3 regions of the Micromonospora sp. WMMB482 genome follow, and region 2 is predicted to be linked to each of the others. Evidence: riboswitches for the same ligand, from Rfam matches in the RefSeq annotation. Region 2 holds a riboswitch; each other region holds the start of a gene.

Region 1 (4,241 bases), 140 kb from region 2:
GTTCGACTCCTCCGCGGTGGAGAAACCCGCGTACTGGCGGATCGTCCACGGCTGGGTGGTGTACATGGTGGGGTACGGGCCGCGCAGGTACGGGGCGACGCCCGGGTAGGTGCCGAGGAAGTCCAGTCCGGCCCGGTCAGCCGCGGTGTACAGCGGGGCGACGTCGATGCCCTCCGGGGTCTGCCAGGTCAGCGTCTGCGGGTCCGCGCCGGTCTCGGCGCGTACCGCATCGCGCCAACGGCCCAGGTCGGCGCTGTGGGCGGTGGCCGGAGCGCCCAGCTCGACGCCGGAGAAGTCCGGGATCCCCACGCCCATCACGCCACCCCCAGGTCGTTCAGTGTCGTCTCCAGCACCGCGACCGCGTCGCAGCCCGCGAACAGGTATCCGTGCACGCCCGTGTGACCGGCCGGTCTGCCGGCCAGCCACACCCGCTTTGCGCCCGCGTCGCCCAACGCCCGCGCCACCGTCTCCGCCGACTCCCCGTAGAGCCGGTCCGTGGAGCACAGGCAGGCCACCCGGGCGCCGCTGGCGGCGAACTCGGCGGCCAGCCGCGCCGGGTCGTCGTCCCCGACCGGTGGTCGCGCCGTGTCGATCCCGCCGGCGGCGAAGAGGTTCGCGGCGAACCCGGCGCGGGCGTTGTGCGCCGCCGCCGGGCCGAGGGTGGCCAGGAAGACCGTGGGCCGGGCGCCGGTGGCCGCTGCGTGGGCGTCGGCGCGGTCCCGCAACGTCTCGTACGCCTGCGCGTACCGGCGCCGGGGCAACCCGCCACCCGGCGGCGCCGGTGCGGGCGGACGGGCCGGCAACCGCTCCCCGAGGTGCGGGAACTCGCTGGCCCCGGTCAGTGGATCCCGGCGGTGCGCCAGGTTGTCGGCACGCCGCTGCCAGGTCTCGGCCAACCGGTCCGCGACCAGGCCGCCGTCCAGCGCCGCCGCCATCCCACCGGCACGCTCGATCTCGGTGAACCACGCCCACGCCGCCCGGGCCAGATCCTCGGTGTACCGCTCGACGAACCACGAGCCGCCCGACGGGTCGACCACCCGGCCCACGTTCGCCTCCTCCAGCAGCAGCGACTGGGTGTTGCGGGCGATCCGCCTGGCGAAACCGTCCGGCAGTCCCAGGCAGTGGTCGAACGGCTGCACGGTCACCGCCTCCGCGCCGCCCACACCGGCGGCGAAACAGGCCAGCGTGGTACGCAGCATGTTCACCCACGGATCGCGGGCGGTCATCATCGCGGTGGACGTGACCGCGTGCTGACGTTGCGCACCGTGCTCCGGCACCCCGCACACCTGCGCCACCCGCGCCCACAGCCGGCGGCCCGCCCGCAACTTCGCGATCGTGGCGAACTGGTCCGCGGTCGCCGAGTACCGGAACTCCAGCTGCCCGAACGCGGCCGGCACGCTCAACCCGGCGGCCGTGAGGTCCCGCAGGTACGCCACGCCGGCGGCGACCGCGCAGCCGAGTTCCTGCGCGTCCGAGGCGCCCGCGTCGTGGAACACCGTCGCATCGACCGTCATCGACCGCAGTCCCGGGAAACCCTCGGCGCAGCGGCGGGCCCACTCGTCCGCCGGCCCCTCCCACCGCCGTCCGGTGCGCGCCCGCCATCCGAGCGGATCCACACCGAGGTTCCCCCGCACCTTCGCCGGTGGCACCTGCCGCTCGGTGAGCAGCGCGAACCACGCCGGCACCGCGTCGACCGCGGCGGCGCCGGCGTCGAGCACGATCCCGGCCAGATCCAGGTAGACGTTCTCCAGCACGCCCGGCAACCCGGCCGCCGGTACGCCGTCCTCGCCGAGCACCAGCCACAGCGACGTGGCCCCGTTCTCCAGGTCCGCGCCGACCGCCTCGGCGGTGACCTTCGGGTCCGGGTCGGCGTGCCGCTGCCGGATGTCCCACCCCGCCGGCACCGCGCCGGCCGCCCGCGCACCCCGGGTATACGGGAACAGCCCCGGCGGCGCGGGCGTCGGCGTCGGATCGTCGGCGGTGTACAGCGGCGCGAGCGTGACGTCGTCGTAGCCTTGGTGAGCCAGCAACTCCTCGACCGCGTCCAGCGGGGTGTCCTCGCCCGCGAGCCCGGACCTGCGCAGCACCCCCAGGGCGAGTCGCTGCCACTGCTCACGCCCAGCGGCCGGGAAATCGGCGGCGAGGGATAACGTCTCTGACGGCACCGTCATGCCGGGATGGTAAAGGCCGCCGGCTCGGACCGGACCGGGATGTGACGACATCAACTGCGCTGCCGGGGCAGCGTCCGTCGATCGGCGACCATGGTTGTTCCGGCCCGCGTCCCGCGCCTCGGACATCACCCCGCGTGCCGCGAATCGGCGTCGTACGATCCTGGGCGGTGCTGGTGTGCCTCTCCCGCCGCGCGGGTGAGGCGCCGTAAGAGGGAACCCGGTGGGAGACCGGGACTGCCCCGCAGCGGTGAGTGGGAACGACCGCCGTCAACGAAGCACTGGACCGCGAGGTCCGGGAAGCGACGGCCAGTAGGCGACCTGGTGTCATGCCCGCGAGTCCGAAGACCTGCCCGCACTGCGCGTACCGCCGGTGCGCGCCGTCGGCGGCCTCTCGGGAGGGCCAGGGCGGAAAGCCGGTACGCGACAGCCGTACCCCGCCTTCCCTTTCCCGCGTGGCCGCCAGGCACCTCGAGGGAAGGACCACAGTGACAACCTCATTCGGGCAGAGCACCGTACTCGGCTACCCCCGCATCGGCGCGCACCGCGAGCTGAAGAAGGCGGTCGAGGCCTACTGGGCCGGCGCGCTGGACGCCGCCACCCTGCACGAGACCGCCGCCGGGCTGCGGGCGCAGGTGTGGCGGACGCTGCGCGACGCGCGCCTGGACGCCATCCCGTCCAACACCTTCTCCTACTACGACCACATGCTCGACACCGCCGTCGCCCTCGGTGCGATCCCGCAGCGGTTCACCCGCCTCGGCCTCGACGAACTCGACACCTACTTCGCCATGGCCCGCGGCGTCGACGCCGAACCGGCGCTGGAGCTGACCAAGTGGTTCGACACCAACTACCACTACCTGGTCCCGGAGATCGACGCCGACACCGCCTTCACCGCCCACCCCGCCAAGGCGCTCAGCGAGTACACCGAGGCCCGGAACCTGGGTATCACCACCCGCCCGGTGCTGGTGGGGCCGGCCACGTTCCTGCTGCTGGCCAAGGGCGCCGACCCGTTCGCCCGCCTCGACGACCTCGTCGACACCTACGCGGAGATCCTCACCGCGCTCGCCGGAGCCGGCGTGCCGTGGGTGCAACTCGACGAGCCCGCCTACGTCGCCGACCGCTCCCCGGCCGAGATCGACGGCCTCCGCCGCGCCTACCGCCGCCTCGGCGACCTGGCGGACCGGCCGCGGATCTTCGTCGCCAGCTACTTCGGCCACCTGGGCGACGCCCTGCCCGCGCTGCTCGACACCCCGGTCGAGGCAGTCGGCGTCGACCTGGTCGCCGGGCGGGAGAACCTGGACCGGCTCGCCGCCGCCGGCCCGCTGGGCGGGAAGACTATCGTCGCCGGGCTGGTCGACGGCCGCAACGTCTGGCGTACGGATCTACGCGCCGCCATCGCCGCCGGGGCCACCGTCGCCGCGCTGGCCGACCACGTCTCGGTGTCCACGTCCTGCTCGCTGCTGCACGTACCCGTGGACCTGGCCGCCGAGACCCGCCTGGACCCGCGGCTGGCCGGCCGGCTGGCGTTCGCCCGCCAGAAGGTCGACGAGGTGGTCCTGCTCGGCCGCGCGCTGCGCGACGGCACGACGACCCTGCCCGCGCCGCTGCCGGCCGCACCGGCGTCGTGGCGCCACGACGACATCCGCGGACGCCTCACCGCGCTACGCCCCGACGACCGGCAACGCGGCGACTACGCCCAGCGCGCCGACCGCCAGCAGCGCCGCCTCGGCCTGCCCGACCTGCCCACCACCACGATCGGCTCGTTCCCCCAGACCGCCGAGCTGCGCGCGGCACGCGCCGCGCACCGGGCCGGCACCCTCGACGACGCCGGCTACACCGATCGGATGCGCACCGAGGTCGCCCACGTCATCCGGCTGCAGGAGGACCTGGGCCTGGACGTGCTCGTGCACGGCGAGCCGGAACGCAACGACATGGTCCAGTACTTCGGCGAGCAGCTCGACGGGTTCGCCGCCACGGACCACGGCTGGGTGCAGTCCTACGGCACCAGATGCGTGCGCCCGCCCGTCATCTTCGGTGACGTGGCCCGCCGGGCACCCATGACCGTCGCCTGGT
Region 2 (4,241 bases):
GGGAGGCGGTGCACGTCGCCGCCGTGGTGGCCGGGCTCGCCACCGTCATCGCCGCGTCTCCGGTGCTGTTCACCGCGATCCGGTGGGCCGGTGCGGCGTACCTGATCGTGCTGGGCCTGCGGGCGCTGCGCGGCACGGGCCGGCCCGGCGCGCGTGCGGACCGGCCGGACGGCGGCGCCGGTCGGGCGTTCCGGCGCGGGCTGCTGACGAACCTGCTCAACCCGAAGATGATCCTGTTCAGTGTGGCGTTCCTGCCGCAGTTCGTCCGGCCCGAGGCGGGCCCGGTGGCGGCGCAACTGGTGCTGCTCGGCGTGCTGTTCGTCGCGGTGCAGCTCGCCGTGGACCTGGCGCTCGGCGTGGGCGCCGGGCGGTTCGCCAGCCGGTGGGGCGACAGCCGCTGGTCGCGGCGCGTCGACCGGCTCTGCGCGGTCGCCTTCGTGGCGCTCGGCGTGCGGCTGGCCGCCGGCTGATCGACTCCGTCACGCCGAGGTGGCGGCATCAGAGGTGCTCCGACCCCGCCACCTCGGCGAACTGGCGATGATCATGACGCCGTCTCCAGCGGCGACTCCGCCGGCGTGCCGGGCAGGGCCGGCCGCTCTCGGTCCAGGTGCAGGCGCAGCAGCACCCAGCCCAGCGACACGCCGCCGATGAACACGTACGCGGGCTGGGTGCCGAACGTGTCCCAGCAGGTGTGCAGCGTGACGGCGGCGGCGAAGGTGAGCAGGAACGCCGCCAGCTTCCGGCCGCCGGGGGCGGCGGCGAACGTGAACAACGCGGCGGCGGTCAGCCCGGTCCAGGCCAGGTGCGCGGCAGGCGCGGTGAGACCGCGTACCAGCAGCGTCTGCTCGACCGCGCCGAGACTGCCCTGCGACCCGACGAACGCGGCGAACGCGTAGCCCATGGTCTCCAGCGCGGCGAACCCGGCGCCGGAGGCCACGCCGATCACCAGCCCCTGCGCCGGGGACGGGTGCCGCCGCCACAGCAGCAGGATGCCGGCCGGCACGATCAGCTTGGCGGTCTCCTCGGCCAGCCCGACGAGCGCCATCGGCAGGACGCCGAGGCGGTGCAGTGTGCCGTACTCCAGCCAGCCGGCGGCGACCACGCCGATCACGCCGCCGAGCAGCGCGGCGACGCCGACGACGGAGCCGGGGACCGGGCGGCGCGCCGGCCTCCCCTGGGCGAAGGTCAGGAACGTGGCGGGCGCGACGGACGCGCCGAGCACGATCAGCGCCGGTACGAACGTGACGGTCCCGGTGCCGGCGAGTGTCTCCAGCACCAGCAGGTGGAGCCCGACGCCGACGAGCAGGACCGCCACCCACGCCCAGCGGCGCCCGGTATTCCCCATACCGCCGAGTATCGCGCCCGCCGCGCCGCGCCCGAATCGGGGTGGGCACTGTGGACGGTGAGATCAATCCGACACGCCGACACGACATCTGGTGTTGCACGGGAGCCCTCACCGCCATATATGGTGGTGCCGCAGCTGGTTCGGCCGAGCCCTTCGGGGCGGGGCCGAGGCAAGAGGGAACCCGGTGGAAGTCCGGGACTGCCCCGCAGCGGTGAGTGGGAACGACAGCCGTCAACAGCACTGGGCCACCGGCCTGGGAAGCGACGGCCGGTAGGCGACCGGCGACCCCGGTCGGGCCCGCGAGTCCGAAGACCTGCCAGCGCGCCGTACGCCTCCGCGTACGGCGGTCGGAGGTCGCGCGGGACGACCGACGCCAGCAGCCGGGCCGGCCGTGCGCCGCGCCCGTTGGCGTCTCCCGCCGTCTCCAGACGGTGACAGCGAGGAGAGGTCATGACTGTCGTACAGGAGAGTCCCCCGTCCGGCACCGGCGGGTCCGAGGTCCGCCGGCCGGCGATGCGGGTACGCAAGCGCGACGGCGACACCGAGCCGGTGGACGTCAACAAGATCGTCCGGGCGGTGGAGCGCTGGGTCGCCGACCTGGACGAGGTGGACCCGCTGCGGGTGGCCACCAAGACGATAAGCGGGCTCTACGACGGGGCGACCACCGCCGAGCTGGACCGGTTGTCGATCCAGACCGCGGCGGAGCTGATCGGCGAGGAGCCGCAGTACTCGAAGCTGGCGGCGCGGCTGCTGGCCGCGTACGTGGACAAGGAGGTCCGCGGTCAGGGCGTGGCGAGCTTCAGCCAGTCGATCGCGTACGCGCACGGGCTGGGGCTGATCGGCGACGAGACGGCGGCGTTCGTGGCCCGGCACGCCCGCAAGCTGGACGACGCCGTGGACCCGGACGGCGACCTGCGGTTCGAGTACTTCGGACTGCGCACGGTGGCGGACCGCTACCTGCTGCGGCACCCGGAGTCCCGGCTGGTGGTGGAGACGCCGCAGTACTGGCTGCTGCGGGTGGCCTGCGGGCTGTCCCGCACCCCGGGCGAGGCGGTCGGCTTCTACCGGCTGATGTCCGCCCTGGCCTACCTGCCCAGCTCCCCCACGCTGTTCAACTCCGGCACCCGGCACACCCAGATGTCGTCGTGCTTCCTGGTCGATTCGCCGCGCGACGAGCTGGACTCGATCTACGAGCGGTACCACCAGGTGGCGAAGCTGTCGAAGTTCTCCGGCGGCATCGGCATCTCCTGGTCGCGGGTGCGCGGCCGGGGCGCGCTGATCCGGGGCACGAACGGCCGGTCCAACGGCATCGTGCCGTTCCTCAAGACGCTCGACGCCGGGGTGGCCGCGGTCAACCAGGGCGGCCGGCGCAAGGGTGCGGCCTGCGTCTACCTGGAGCCGTGGCACCCGGACGTGGAGGAGTTCCTGGAGCTGCGGGACAACACCGGCGAGGAGTCCCGGCGTACGCACAACCTCAACCTGGCCAACTGGATCCCGGACGAGTTCATGCGCCGGGTCGAGGCCGACGGCGAGTGGTCGCTGGTCGACCCGTCGGACGCCCCGGAGCTGCCCGACCTGTACGGCGAGGCGTTCGACTCCGCGTACCGGGCCGCCGAGAAGAAGGCGGTCCGCACGGTGCGGGCCCGGGACCTGTACGGGCGGATGATGCGCACGCTCGCGCAGACCGGCAACGGCTGGATGACGTTCAAGGACGCGTCGAACCGGTTGTCCAACCAGACCGGTGAGCCGGGCAACGTCATCCACCTGTCCAACCTGTGCACCGAGATCCTGGAGGTCAACGACGACGCCGAGACCGCCGTGTGCAGCCTCGGCTCGGTGAACCTCGGCGCCCACGTCACCGCCGACGGGGTGGACTGGGAGCGGCTGCGCGCGACGGTCCGCACGGCAGTGGTCTTCCTCGACCGGGTGATCGACATCAACTACTACCCGGCCGAGCAGGCGGCGGCGTCGAACCCGCGCTGGCGGCCGGTCGGGCTCGGCCTGATGGGGTTGCAGGACGCCTTCTTCACGCTGCGCCTGCCGTTCGACTCGGCGCAGGCCAAGGAGCTGTCCACCCGCGTGCAGGAGGAGATCCTGCTGACCGCGCTGGAGACCTCCGCCGGGCTGGCCGAGCAGTTCGGCCCGCATCCGGCGTACCCGCAGACCCGGGCCGCCAAGGGTGACCTGCACCCGGACCTGTGGGGCGCGGACCTCACCCAGGTCGACCGGTGGGCGGCGCTGCGGCTGCGCATCGGCGAGCACGGGCTGCGCAACTCGCTGCTGGTGGCGATCGCGCCGACCGCCACCATCGCGTCCATCGCCGGCTGCTACGAGTGCGTGGAGCCGCAGGTGTCCAACCTGTTCAAGCGCGAGACCATGTCCGGGGAGTTCCTCCAGGTCAACACGTACCTGGTGCGGGAGCTGAAGGCGCGTGGGCTGTGGACGCCGCAGGTCCGCGACCGGATCAAGCGGGCCGAGGGCTCGGTGCAGGACATCACCGAGCTGCCAATCGAGGTGCGGGAGCTGTTCCGCACCGCGTGGGAGCTGCCGCAGCGGGCGCTGATCGACCTGGCCGCCGCGCGCGCCCCGTTCATCGACCAGTCCCAGTCGCTGAACCTGTTCCTGAGCGCGCCGACCATCGGCAAGCTGTCCTCGATGTACCTGTACGCCTGGAAGGCCGGGCTGAAGACCACCTACTACCTGCGTTCCCGTCCCGCCACCCGCATCCAGCAGGCCACCGTCGCCCCGGTGCTCGCCCCGCTCTCCGGCGTGGTCTCCGCCGTGAGCGACGACGAGGCGCTGGCCTGTTCCCTGGAGAACCCCGAGAGCTGCGAGGCATGCCAGTGACCACCACCGCACCGACCCGGCACATGCTGCTCGACCCCGGCATGGACCT
Region 3 (4,241 bases), 130 kb from region 2:
AGAAGGTGTACGGGCGGCACGCCGCGCAGATCCGTACCATCTCGGGGGTGTACCGGGACGAGGCCGGCTCGGTGTCCGCGATCGAGAGCGTCCGCGCCGCCACCGCCGCGTTCGCCGTCGCCGAGGGCCGCCAACCGCGCATCCTGGTGGCCAAGATGGGGCAGGACGGCCACGACCGCGGCCAGAAGGTCATCGCCACCGCGTTCGCCGACCTCGGCTTCGACGTCGACGTGGGTCCGCTGTTCCAGACCCCGGCCGAGGTGGCCCGGCAGGCGGTCGAGGCCGACGTGCACATCGTCGGCGTGTCCAGCCTTGCCGCCGGTCATCTCACGCTGGTGCCGGCGCTGCGCGACGAGCTGGCGGCGCTGGACCGCGACGACGTCATGATCATCGTAGGGGGTGTGATCCCGCCGCAGGACTTCGACGCGTTGCGCGCGGCCGGCGCGGCGGCCATCTTCCCGCCCGGCACCGTCATCGCCGAGGCCGCCCGGGAGCTGCTCGCCGAGCTGTCCCGGCGGCTCGGCCACCCCGCGTGAGCGCGAGGAGTGAGCCGGTGTTGCGAGCCCCGCAGTCGCGCACCAAGGGAAGTTCGGCGTGAGCGCGAGGAGTGAGCCGGTGTTGCGAGCCCCGCAGTCGCGCACCAAGGGAAGTTCGGCGTGAGCGCGAGGAGTGAGCCGGTGTTGCGAGCCCCGCAGTCGCGCACCAAGGGAAGTTCGGCGTGAGCGCGAGGAGTGAGCCGGTGTTGCGAGCCCCGCAGTCGCGCACGAAGGGAAGTTCGGCGTGAGCGGCGCCGCGATGCGCACCCCGCCGGTGCAGGCGTACGTCGACGGGGTGCGCGCGGGCTCCCGGGCGTGGATCGCCCGGGCCATCACTCTGGTCGAGTCCACCCGGCCCGATCATCGGGCGTCGGCCCAGCGGCTGCTGGCAGCGCTCACCCCGCACGCCGGTGGCGCCCGTCGCGTCGGCATCACCGGGGTGCCCGGAGTCGGCAAGTCCACGTTCGTCGACGCGCTCGGCTGCCGCCTGACCGGCGACGGGCACCGGGTGGCGGTGCTCGCGGTCGACCCGTCGTCCACCCGCACCGGCGGGAGCATCCTCGGCGACAAGACCCGCATGGCCCGCCTCGCCGTCGACCCGGCCGCGTTCGTGCGGCCCTCGCCGACGGCCGGGACGCTCGGCGGCGTCGCGAAGGCCACCCGGGAGGCGATCGTGGTGGTGGAGGCCGCCGGCTACGACGTGGTTCTGGTCGAGACCGTCGGCGTCGGCCAGTCCGAGACCACTGTCGCCGAGATGGTCGACTCGTTCCTGCTGCTCACCCTGGCCCGCACCGGCGACCAACTGCAGGGGATCAAGAAGGGCGTGCTGGAACTCGCCGACGTGATCGCGGTCAACAAGGCCGACGGACCGCACGCGACCGACGCCCGCCGGGCCGCCCGGGAACTGGCCGGCGCGCTTCGCCTGCTGCATCCGGAGGGCGGCTGGCAGACCCCCGTGGTCACGTGCAGCGCCCTTGAGGAGACCGGCCTCGACGAGGTGTGGCAGCAGATCCGCCACCACCAGGACATACTGGCCGCCTCCGGCGAGCTGGCCGAGCGGCGCCGACGACAGCAGCTCGGCTGGGTCTGGGCGACGGTGCGCGCCGAACTGCTCGACCGCCTCCGCGCCCATCCCACCGTGCGGGCCCTCACCCCGCAGGTCGAGCGAGACGTCCTTGCCGGCACGCTCACCCCGGCTCTCGCCGCCGAGCGGTTGCTGGCCGGTTTCGCCGACCCGGCCGTCACACCGGGCACACCACCAGACCCAGCTGCGCCGGGTAGCGGTACTGCCAGTGGCCGGACGGAGTCCGGCTGAGCATCGGCGCGAGCAGGTCCAGCAGTCGCGCGGCCAGTGGCCCGGGCAGCGTCCGCCCGGCCACCCGCGCGGCCAGTTCGGCCTCGTCGGCCCCGGTGACGCCGCGGACCGCGGTCACCGTCCGCACGTCGGCGGTCAGGCCCAGTTCGGCGAGCGTTCCGGCGATGAGCAGGTGCCGTGGCACCGGCCGGGTCACCGGCGCGCCGAGCAGCGCCGTCAGGACCTGCTCGTGCGGCGCGGGGGCGCCGGCCTCGTCGGCACAGAGCAGCAACCGGCCGGCGTGCAGCACCATGGCGCGCAACGCGGCCGGCAGGTCGTGGTGCCGGCGCAGCGTCCCGACGCTCACCACCACGTCGTGGTGCGGGAGTGCCGTGTGCGGCCAGAGCGCGCGTACCGTTTCGACTGTGACGCCGTAGCGCCGGGCGTCGTCCGCCACCCGGGCGAGGCGTCCCGGCGACGGGTCGACGACCGTGACGTGGGCGCCGGCCCGGGCGGCCACCGCCGCGAAATCGTCGGCGGCGATGTCGAGCACGGTCTCACCCGGGCCGATGTAGGAGGCCAGCATTCGTGACACGTCCGGGTCGAGCGGGCCGGTGTACTCCGGCTCGCCGCCGGCCACCGCATGCCAGGCATCGGCGAACCCGTAGCCGGGCGCGGTCGAGAACGTCATCTGCCTGGGATCCTTCCCTCGAGGTCCGGTACGGCTCACCGGCGGTCCGGGGAAAGGTGACGGCAGGGTCGGGTGACTGGTCGCCCGCCTCGCCCTGGCCCTCCCGCGAGGCCGTCGGCGGCGTGCGTGGTCACGCACGCGGTGCAGGCAGGTCTTCGGACTCGCGGGCGTGATCGGACAGTGCCGATCTCCTAGTGGCCGTCGCTTCCCGGGCGCCGAGGGCGTCCAGTGCGTGTGACGGCGGTCGTTCCCACTCACCGCTGCGGGGCAGTTCCGGATTCGCACCGGATTCCCTCTTGCGACGCCCGGACCGTCAAAGCCCGCGCGAACCAGCACCGTGGGCCATCGTAGGGCACCCCGGTGACGGGACCGGCGGGCTGTGGCACGGCCGGGAGGGCTCTGTCACATCCCTCCCGGCCGCGGCGTCCCGCCGGTCAGCCGGCCGTCGCCACCTGTCCCCGCGGTGCGAGGTGCCGGGCGTACGCGCCGGTGGTGAAGAACGCCGGCAGGTCCTCGCCGAGCGCGGTGTCCTCGACGATCCGCGCCGCCTGTCCGGCGCGCTCGCGGTCGGCGTCGCCGCGGCCGGCGGTCAGCGCGGCCAGTTCCTCGGCGAGGACCGACCGGACGAGGTCCTCGGTGACGCAGCCGCCGCCGGCCAACGGGGTGCGGTGGTGCAGCCACTGCCAGACCTGGCAGCGGGCGATCTCGGCGGTCGCCGCGTCCTCCATCAGGTTCCACAGCGCCACCGCGCCGGTGCCGGCGAGCCAGGCGTCGACGTAGCGCAGCGCGACCGCGATGTCGGACTGCAGCCCGGCGGCGGTGACCTGGCCCGGGGTCTTGTCGACGGCGAGCAGGTCGGTGGCGGTGACGTCGACGTCGTCGCGAAGCCGGTCGAGCTGGTTCGGGCGGTCGCCCAGCACCGCGTCGAACTCATCCCGGCACACGTCGACCAGGCCCGGGTGCGCGACCCAGGAGCCGTCGAATCCGTCGCCTGCCTCCCGCCGCTTGTCCGCGCGCACCCGGCGTAGCGCCGTCTCGTTGACCTCGGCGTCGCGGCTGGGGATGACCGCGGCCATCCCGCCGATCGCGTGCGCGCCGCGCCGGTGGCAGGTCGCGACCAGCAGTTCGGTGTACGCGCGCATGAACGGCACCGTCATGGTGACCTCGGAGCGGTCCGGCAGGACGAAGTCCGGCCACTGCCCGAAGTTCTTGATGATGCTGAAGATGTAGTCCCAGCGCCCGGCGTTGAGCCCTGCCGAGTGCTCCCGCAGCTCGTAGAGGATCTCCTCCATCTCGAACGCGGCCGTGATCGTCTCGATCAGCGTGGTGGCCCGGATGGTGCCCTGGGGCAGGTCGAGGTACCGCTGGGCGAAGACGAACACGTCGTTCCACAGCCGCGCCTCGCGGTGGCCCTCCAGCTTCGGCAGGTAGAAGTAGGGGCCGGCGCCGATGTCGAGCTGCCGGCGGGCGCAGTGGAACAGGTACAGGCCGAAGTCGAAGAGGCTGGCGGAGATCGGGCGCCCGTCCACCACGACGCCCTTCTCCACCAGGTGCCAGCCGCGCGGCCGGACCACGATCGTGGCCAGGTCGTCGCCGAGGGCGTACCGCTTGCCGCGCGCGTCGGTGAAGTCGATCCGCCGGTCCAGCGCGTCGATCAGGTTGAGCTGTCCGGAGACGACGTTGTGCCAGGTGGGGGCCGTGGCGTCCTCGAAGTCGGCGA

What was found. A riboswitch is a leader RNA that binds a small molecule or an ion and turns the genes downstream of it on or off. The one in region 2 is predicted to bind cobalamin.
Region 1: it holds a riboswitch for cobalamin, as region 2 does, so the genes downstream of both, metE (5-methyltetrahydropteroyltriglutamate--homocysteine S-methyltransferase) here and KSK32_RS24525 (ribonucleoside-diphosphate reductase subunit alpha) in region 2, are expected to answer to the same signal.
Region 3: it holds a riboswitch for cobalamin, as region 2 does, so the genes downstream of both, KSK32_RS23975 (class I SAM-dependent methyltransferase) here and KSK32_RS24525 (ribonucleoside-diphosphate reductase subunit alpha) in region 2, are expected to answer to the same signal.

What each region holds. Positions count from the first base shown of each region.
Region 1 covers NZ_JAHOPD010000020.1:4,836,289-4,840,529, reverse strand. The annotation lists gene scpA (methylmalonyl-CoA mutase) at 1-315, opposite strand, end outside; gene KSK32_RS23960 (methylmalonyl-CoA mutase family protein) at 315-2,171, opposite strand; cobalamin riboswitch at 2,348-2,540, shown strand; gene metE (5-methyltetrahydropteroyltriglutamate--homocysteine S-methyltransferase) at 2,657-4,241, shown strand, end outside.
Region 2 covers NZ_JAHOPD010000020.1:4,973,325-4,977,565, reverse strand. The annotation lists gene KSK32_RS24535 (LysE family translocator) at 1-470, shown strand, start outside; gene KSK32_RS24530 (PrsW family intramembrane metalloprotease) at 542-1,345, opposite strand; cobalamin riboswitch at 1,465-1,681, shown strand; gene KSK32_RS24525 (ribonucleoside-diphosphate reductase subunit alpha) at 1,796-4,192, shown strand; gene KSK32_RS24520 (ribonucleotide-diphosphate reductase subunit beta) at 4,183-4,241, shown strand, end outside.
Region 3 covers NZ_JAHOPD010000020.1:4,841,902-4,846,142, forward strand. The annotation lists gene scpA (methylmalonyl-CoA mutase) at 1-536, shown strand, start outside; gene meaB (methylmalonyl Co-A mutase-associated GTPase MeaB) at 781-1,851, shown strand; gene KSK32_RS23975 (class I SAM-dependent methyltransferase) at 1,778-2,521, opposite strand; cobalamin riboswitch at 2,650-2,870, opposite strand; gene aceB (malate synthase A) at 2,956-4,241, opposite strand, start outside.